One region of the Peribacillus sp. 05N428 genome, then DNA from elsewhere that is predicted to be linked to it. Evidence: a T-box and tRNA genes for the amino acid it is inferred to sense, from the RefSeq annotation. Region 1 holds a T-box; the other holds one or more tRNA genes.
The links. A T-box is a leader RNA that pairs with one kind of tRNA and senses whether it is charged. The one in region 1 lies ahead of glyQ (glycine--tRNA ligase subunit alpha), so its partner is inferred to be a tRNA-Gly.
Positions count from the first base shown of each region.

Region 2: it encodes a tRNA-Gly, which carries the amino acid that the T-box ahead of glyQ (glycine--tRNA ligase subunit alpha) is inferred to sense. The anticodon was not compared.

Region 1 covers NZ_JBFTMS010000004.1:176,366-180,568, reverse strand. Annotated here, with positions in the region: gene glyS (glycine--tRNA ligase subunit beta) at 1-821, opposite strand, end outside; gene glyQ (glycine--tRNA ligase subunit alpha) at 808-1,704, opposite strand; T-box leader at 1,802-1,978, opposite strand; gene recO (DNA repair protein RecO) at 2,037-2,789, opposite strand; gene AC1DIV_RS05860 (YqzL family protein) at 2,823-2,966, opposite strand; gene era (GTPase Era) at 3,066-3,995, opposite strand; gene AC1DIV_RS05850 (cytidine deaminase) at 3,988-4,203, opposite strand, start outside.
Region 2 covers NZ_JBFTMS010000008.1:82,737-86,939, reverse strand. Annotated here, with positions in the region: gene AC1DIV_RS10365 (NADP-dependent oxidoreductase) at 1-874, shown strand, start outside; gene AC1DIV_RS10360 (YbjN domain-containing protein) at 1,296-1,709, shown strand; tRNA gene AC1DIV_RS10355 (tRNA-Gly) at 1,902-1,975, shown strand; gene AC1DIV_RS10350 (B3/B4 domain-containing protein) at 2,841-3,509, opposite strand; gene queG (tRNA epoxyqueuosine(34) reductase QueG) at 3,615-4,203, shown strand, end outside.

The sequences.
Region 1 (4,203 bases):
AGTACCTCAGCAGGAAGCTCAAGGAATTCTTCTTCAAAATGTCCAAATAACACCGTTGGATACTCTACCAAATTATTTACCTCTTCAAGCAGATCTTCATCGACAGGGATGATCCAGCCTTTCTCCTGCTCAAGCTCTTTAATCTGATCCAATATAACTTGCCGGCGTTTATCTGGATCCGCCATTACAAATTGTTCTTTCAGCGTATCTTCGTACCGTTGCGGCTGCTCGATGATGGCGCTATTGCCTAAGAAACGATGTCCTTTTGTTTCACGGCCCGTTTCCACATCAGCAATGCTGAATGGCACTATTTCATTGCCAAATAAGGCAATCAGCCATTTAATCGGACGGACGAAGCGGAGCTCCTGATTGGCCCAGCGCATATTTTTCGGGAACGTCATGCCGCTGATGATTTCAGCAAGCTCAGATAAAAGCTGAACGGTCTGCTGTCCTTTTATGAATTTATTCACATGGACATATTCCACACCCTTGAGTTCTTTAAAATAAATGTCCTCTGAAGTCATGCCTTGACCCCTGACGAATCCCAATGCTGCTTTAGACCAGTTGCCTTCGCTGTCCAACGCGATTTTTTTGGCCGGACCTTTTGCCTCTTCTTCGATATCCTTTTGGGATTCTTCCACGTCCTTCACCAATACGGCCAAACGTCTTGGTGTGGAAAAAGCTTCAACCGTCCCGAATTCTATCGCTTTTTCCGTTAGCCATTGCTGCACTTTATCTGACAACTGTTTCATTGATGCTGTCACAAAACGGGCAGGCAGCTCTTCCAATCCAATCTCCAATAACAAATCACGCTTGCTCATTTGTATTCTCCCCTTTCACTTTCAGGATCGGGAAGCCTAATTTTTCCCGCTCTTCATAGAAGGTTTTGGCAACCTTACGCGCTAAGTTACGGCACCGGGCAATATAACCCGTTCTTTCCGTCACCGAGATGGCACCTTTGGCATCCAAAAGGTTAAATGTATGGGAACATTTCAAAACATAATCATATGCAGGATGTACAAGTCCTTCTTCCATTTGTCGATGCGCTTCCTTTTCATACATCGTGAAAAGCTGAAAAAGCATGTCAAGGTCGGAGGTTTCGAACGTATATTTCGAATGTTCGTATTCTGGCTGACCAAATATATCGCGAACAGTGAATCCATCTGTCCATTCTAGGTCAAATACGTTTTCCTTATCTTGAATGTAAGAGGCGAGACGTTCGATCCCGTATGTAATTTCCACGGAGACCGGTTTACACTCAAGGCCGCCCACTTGTTGGAAATATGTAAATTGCGTGATTTCCATTCCATCAAGCCACACTTCCCAACCGAGTCCGGCACACCCTAGGGATGGATTTTCCCAATTGTCCTCCACAAAGCGAATATCATGCTCGAGCGGATTTATCCCTAAAGCACGTAATGAATCTAAATACAACTCTTGGATATTGTCAGGCGACGGCTTCATGATCACTTGGAACTGATGATGCTGATACAGTCGATTAGGGTTCTCACCATAACGACCGTCAGCAGGACGGCGGGAAGGCTCTACGTAAGCCACGCTCCAAGGCTCCGGTCCAATGGCTCTCAGGAACGTGTATGGGCTCATCGTTCCTGCCCCTTTCTCGACATCATAAGCATTCATCAATATGCAGCCTTGTTCAGACCAATGCTTTTGTAACGTTAAAATCATATTTTGAATATTCATCGTACACCTCCAGGTTATTTAAACGGCTTTTTAAGATTAAAGGTCGGAAACCCATTACATTTTGGCAAACAAAAAACTCCCGTCCCTATGCGAAATGCATAGGGACGAGAGTATACCCGCGGTTCCACCCTAATTGCCGTTTACAAAACGGCCTCTTTTCAAAGCAACATGCTCCGGAAACGCCCTTCCCTGTAAATCCATATCCCGGCTTCCACCGTCCCGGGTTCGCTTTTTATGGAGAATGACAGATACTCTTTTCCATCAACGCAATCTTCTTATTTTGATGATTAGAATTTTATACAAACTAGCATGGAATGTCAATAGGTCAGAACCTAAAACATATCTTTCATCGTATCAATCTGTTTCAGGAACTTTTTTGATTTCAAAAGCAGACCGGAATATTCCTCATAATATGCATCGATGATCTTCCGCAGTTCTTTTTTCGTTTCAGGCTTGACGGAAATGTTTCCGAGCCTTGATAAATCTAAATAATAAAAAATCCGAAGCAATTTGACGGCTGCAGGTGAAATTTTAAAATGATAAGGGTCTTTCCCCAGACAGCGGTGACAGATAAAGCCCGCTTCCCGAAGCGAGAAGGAGAATTCCCCTTCCGTTTCACCACATACTGCACACTGATTCAGCACTGGGTTAATCCCATTGACGGGCAGCATCTTCATTTCAAAAATGAATGTCAAAACCTCCGCGTCATATTCCTCGTTTATGTAATGCAAAGTTTGCGAAAGCAATTCATACAAATATGGATTCGGTTTCTTATCCTCGACGCTTTTATCAAGCAATTCAACAATATATGAAGCATAAGCGGTGGCAAAAAGATCCTCCCTTATGAAACGGAGTGAATCGACCATTTCGCCTTGCTGAAGACTGCCGAGTCCGGTTGATGTGGTTACAAGAAAATACCCGGAGCAAAAAAGCTGTGTGACGGCTGAAAGCCTGCTGTTAGGTTTACTGGCCCCTCTCGCCATGACGCCAATTTTCCCTAGCTCACGGGTATATATAGTAATGATTTTGTTATTTTCTCCATATGCAGTTCGCCTTATGACAATGCCCTCACATTTTTGGAGCATACCAAGACACCACCCATGCTCGCCAAGGCTAACCTATGAAACAGGAAAATCAATTTCTGCTAGCTCATCATTCAATCCCAAGTGTCTTTCCTGTCTCTCGACTTCTATCTCCTTAAACAGCAAATAGGTGTCCACATTACCTGTTTCAGTGAATAATTCCCAGGTAAAATCCAACATATAAAGCCCACCTTTCATTTTTAACTAGCAATATGAATATCCGACCATATGATTAGCTTGACCGTTTTCCTAACTTTCATGATGCGTAAATTTTGTTAATTAATACTCGCTTTCATTGAAGCCGTAATCGCGAAGCTGGCTTGCTTTGTTACGCCAATCCTTCTGTACCTTCACCCACAGTTCCAAGAAAACTTTAGAACCCAATAGGTTTTCGATATCCACCCTGGCACGGCTGCCGACTTCTTTAAGCATTTTCCCTTGCTTTCCGATGACAATGCCTTTTTGTGAATCCCGTTCGACAACGATAGTCGCCATGACATTGATGGTGTCGCTATTGTCCATTTTTTTAATTGAATCGATGACAACAGCCACTGAATGTGGAATTTCTTCCCGTGTCAGGTGCAGTACCTTCTCGCGGACCAATTCGGAAATGATAAAACGTTCCGGATGGTCGGTCACTTGGTCAGCTGGATAGAACTGGGGACCTTCAGGCAGATGCTCTTTGATTTGTTCAAGCAGAGTATCCACATTATTTCCTTCAAGCGCAGAAATCGGAACGACTGCCGCAAAAGGGTAAAGCTGTTGGTATTTTTCAATGATCGGAAGTAAATCATCTGGATGCATCGCATCGATTTTGTTTACGACCAGGAAAACAGGCGTTTTTACGGATTGAAGTTTTTCGATGATGAACTCGTCCCCGCGTCCGTATCCTTCAGTCGCATTGATCATGAAGAGAATCAAATCGACTTCCTTCAATGTATTCGTTGCCACTTTCATCATGAAGTCGCCAAGCTTATGCTTTGGTTTATGAATGCCGGGTGTATCGATGAAAATCATTTGTGAATCGTTTTGCGTAAGTACACCCTGGACCTTATTTCTTGTAGTTTGCGGTTTATCACTCATAATGGCGATCTTTTGACCGATGACCCGATTCAGAAATGTACTTTTTCCTACATTAGGTCGTCCAATTATTGAAATGAAACCTGATTTGTAACCTTTTACTTGTGTATCGTCAAATAGTTTATCCATTTAAATCCTCCGGTGAAAAAGCTCCTGGAAGCAATTCCTGTACTGTTAGTTCTTTTATATCCCCATGTAAGTTGGTCAAAACGACCGGCATATCCTTTTCGCACAGTTCTGAAATAACCTGCCTGCATGCCCCGCATGGAGCGACGGGACCATCGGTATCCGCCACGACTGCAAGTTTGGTGAATTTTTTATCGTCATGGGCATAAGC
Region 2 (4,203 bases), on a different contig from region 1:
GCGTGGCAGAATGCAAGATACCAAATCATATATTGCTCCATTTGAATTGAATAAGGTCATCACGGGCGGCGTTGTTGCCGAAGTTGTTGAGTCCAAATCGAATTCCTTCAAACAAGGGGATGTCGTTGTTGGGAATATCGACTGGGCAGAATACACAGTTGTCACTGAAAAGGAAATCCGTGTGATTGATCCCAAGGTGGCTCCGGTCACAACTCATTTAGGGATTCTTGGAATGACCGGTTTAACTGCTTACTTTGGTTTGCTTGATATTGGTAAACCTCAAGAAGGTGAAACGGTAGTCGTTTCAGGAGCGGCTGGAGCAGTCGGTTCAGTAGTCGGACAAATTGCTAAGATTAAAGGTGCGAAGGTTGTTGGCATCGCTGGTTCAGATGAAAAACTTGAGTATTTAACGAAAGAGCTAGGATTTGATGGAGCCGTAAATTATAAAAGTGATAGTTTTGCAACAGATTTAGCCAATGCTGTTCCTGATGGAGTCGATGTTTATTTCGATAATGTGGGCGGCGAGGTGTCCGATGCTGTTTTTACACTTTTGAATGCGAATGCCCGAATTCCATTATGCGGGGCGATTTCCTCATATAACGCGGAAGGAAAAGATCTAGGACCGCGTCTGCAATCGGCAATGATCAAAACCAGTGCACTAATGAAAGGTTTCACAGTTGGAAATTATGCCGCTAGATTCCAGGAGGGTGCTACGGAATTAGGTAAGTGGCTTCAAGAAGGAAAGCTGAAGTATGAAGAAACGATTATTGAAGGGTTCGAAAACACACCGGATGCATTTTTAGGTTTGTTTAAAGGAACGAACCTCGGAAAACAGCTTGTAAAAGTTGCGGAACCCGAATTCGCTCAACTATAAGTTTTATGGAAATAAAGCTGAGGAAGGCCCTTCGTTGTGATTTTTAAGCAGCTTATAACAAAAGCGGCCTTTTTTCGTATTCAATCGGGAAAAGGCCGTTTTCCTTTCAAGTTAAAATATGATCCTTCTTACCCTTAGTGGTATCTTTTGATCCATATGAAGGATATTGCTTTGTGCTTGGACATATATACCCTTTGAAGGATGCTCAAAAATCCGCCAGGAAATTTTGGACCTGCAAGGAGCGCTTCAGTTTTGCGGAGAAGCAACTGGCTAATCAATCCAGGAAGGGAGCTCATATTTGACTCCCTTCCTTTTAATGTCGCCCCTGTTAATAGGAGGAAATTGGCAGAATGTTAGAAAAGTCTGTAAAAATGCTGGTTTTCATTATAAAATGTACTTATAAACAGAAAGGTGATGAACCATGTCAAACGTTGCTAAATTTCGTGATTTTTTAACTAGTGAGAAAATCTATATGAATGAGTTGAATGAAGATGGCACCACCTTTTTTAGAGCCGAGCAAAAGTTAAAGGACGGGTGGAAGGTCCTTTTAGTATTTGCTTTCAATCAAGATGAAAATGTGGCGGACTTATTTTGCTTTAATGTCGCCGAGTTGAAGAATCCTGAAAAGAAACAGGATGTACATACACTATTGAATGAATATAATGCTAATTTCAGGTATTCCAAACTGTATGAAGAAAATGGGACCATTTCCATTCGTTATTCATACTCCATTGAGGGGGATATCGTACCTGATCTGGCGTTCAGGAAGTTAATCATGCTGCTTGAAACGGCACAGCAGGTTTATCCGCGGTTAATGGAAGTCATTTGGTCTTAAATCACCATATAGGATGAAAAAGTTCTCTTCAATCAGGGGACTTTTTAACATTTTTACTAGAGTGAATGAATATATTAATTTTACAATACGCTAATTATTATTTTTTTTTTAAAAGAACTATTGCATTTTTTTATATTAGACTATATAATTAATTTTGTTGATTGGTAATTCGACAAACTTCTACAAGAATATGCGGGTGTAGTTTAGTGGTAAAACCTCAGCCTTCCAAGCTGATGATGAGGGTTCGATTCCCTTCACCCGCTCCAATACATACTCATAACGTAGGGTTTCGTTACCTGGAGAACGAAGCTTTGCGTTTAAATATTATTACAAGAATTCTACTGTTTACAGTGGGATTTTTTTTGCATTTCATCGAAGCGGTAATACAGTATGTCATACCCGAAAAATGGACTTTAATTTTTGATTATCCTTCATCCGGGAGTGTGGGGATTTCGATGCACCACAAACTTAGTCAATTTGATTAACTACGTTAGTAGAATCAGTTTGACTAAGTTTGTGCTTTTTTTGTTAATGGGGAAGAGAAAGGCGTGCCAGGCTTATGTAGCATCGATGATTATCAATCGAAAGGCAGAAAGTAACCATTGTAAACCGGCTAGCCGAGACCCCGGAGACGTTTACGTCAAGGAGGCTTGGCGGACAGTCGGCGGAAAGGGAGCGGATTTCTGGAATCGACTGAAATGTAATTTAAGAAAAAACCGTAGGGTGGGCACACCCTAACAAAGTTTAAGACGAGGTGATCCTTGAGGTTTTTTACATTAATCCTTAAAAGATGGAAGAAATTTGCGACACTCCAGCCGAATAACTGGCTAGTCGAGACCCCAGAGGCGCTTGCGCCGAGGAGGCTTGGCAGACAGTCGGCGGAAAGGGAGAGGATTTCTGGAATCGACTGGAATGTAAATTAAGAATAGTCCGTAGGCTAGATTCATCCCAAATCAAGTTTAAGACTTTGTGATCCTTTATGCTCTTAAATTCCAGTGATCTTTATTGCCTTTTTGGTAGGGATCGATTCGGTTGAATAAAAGGATACTAGCGGACTGGTTTTATTAATTGGAAAAATCATAAAAAACCCCTTCCGATTGTGGAAAGGGTTTAATTTCGTTCAATTTTTAATTATCCTTCTACAATCGAGTAAGTCCCTTCACCACCATGGATTTCAAGGAACATGTCCATCAGGGATTTCGTCAGCTGATCTGCTTCCGTGATTGGAGTATTGGGTTGTAAATAAATGATTTGGATAGCTTTTTTCGTTTCTTCGGTGACTTTCGTGCGTTCTGAATCAACGTAAGGACTTCCGAATGCGCCAGCATGATCGGCTGAGGTAATCATATTTTCCATGGAATTCAAGCGGCCGTTCAAACCGTCATACCCATCTGAACCCTCGCCAATCTTAATCGAGATGTCTCCTGTTAATTTTTCAGCATCATAAATGCCGATCGGAACTTCATATAACAGTGAGAAGAAGTTATTCAAATCGATGGCGGAATGGATGGGTGTCAAGTAATTCTGTTTTTTTACGCGGCGGTAAAGGGCTTCCACGGAGGGACGATACCGTGACGGGTTCGTTCCTGTAGCCTTGAAAATTTCCCGCCACACTTTAATGCCGGAAAAGTCGGTCAATTCCTTTTCTTCAAGGTCGAAGAAAAGAGCTTCCTGAAATAGTTGAAGTCTTCCTTTCACCATTTGCGGGGAGGGACCTACTTCGATGTTTTCATATGTAATGACCCCGACTTTGAATTCAGGGATTTTACTGCTAAGATTAGCTGATACGGTAATTTCCAACCGTTTCACCTCCAAAAATGATTGCAATTAGTTTATCATAGATAGCAATGGTTTGAAATGGATTCAAGCTTCAATGGGAATACTGAATGAACGTAGGTGATTAATATGGATATGAACTCATTCAAGCAAGAAGTGATTTTATATAGTAAGGAAATCGGCATCGATAAAATTGGCTTTACTTCGGCTACGGCTTTCACCGAACTGAAAGGTCGGCTGATACGTCAACAGGAACTGGATTACCAGTCAGGGTTTGAAGAAGCCGATATAGAAAAAAGGGTGAGGCCTGAATTGATATTCGATAAACCGCAATCCATCATTTCGATTGCACTTGCTTATCCTTCGAAATTGAAGGATGCTCCGCAAAGTACAAAAAGTGAACGCCGCGGGATCTTTTGCCGGGCGTCTTGGGGAACGGATTATCATACCGTTCTCCGTAATAAATTGCAGTTACTTGAGAATTTCATTAAAGATAAAGTGCCAGGGGCAATGATGAAGTCCATGGTTGATACGGGTGAGTTATCCGATAGGGCAGTGGCTGAGCGTGCAGGTATTGGCTGGAGTGCAAAAAACAGTATGATCATCACACCGGAATTCGGTTCTTATGTATACTTGGGAGACATGATAACCAACCTGCCATTTGAACCGGATCAACCGATGGAAGATCAATGCGGGACATGCAATAAATGTGTCGATG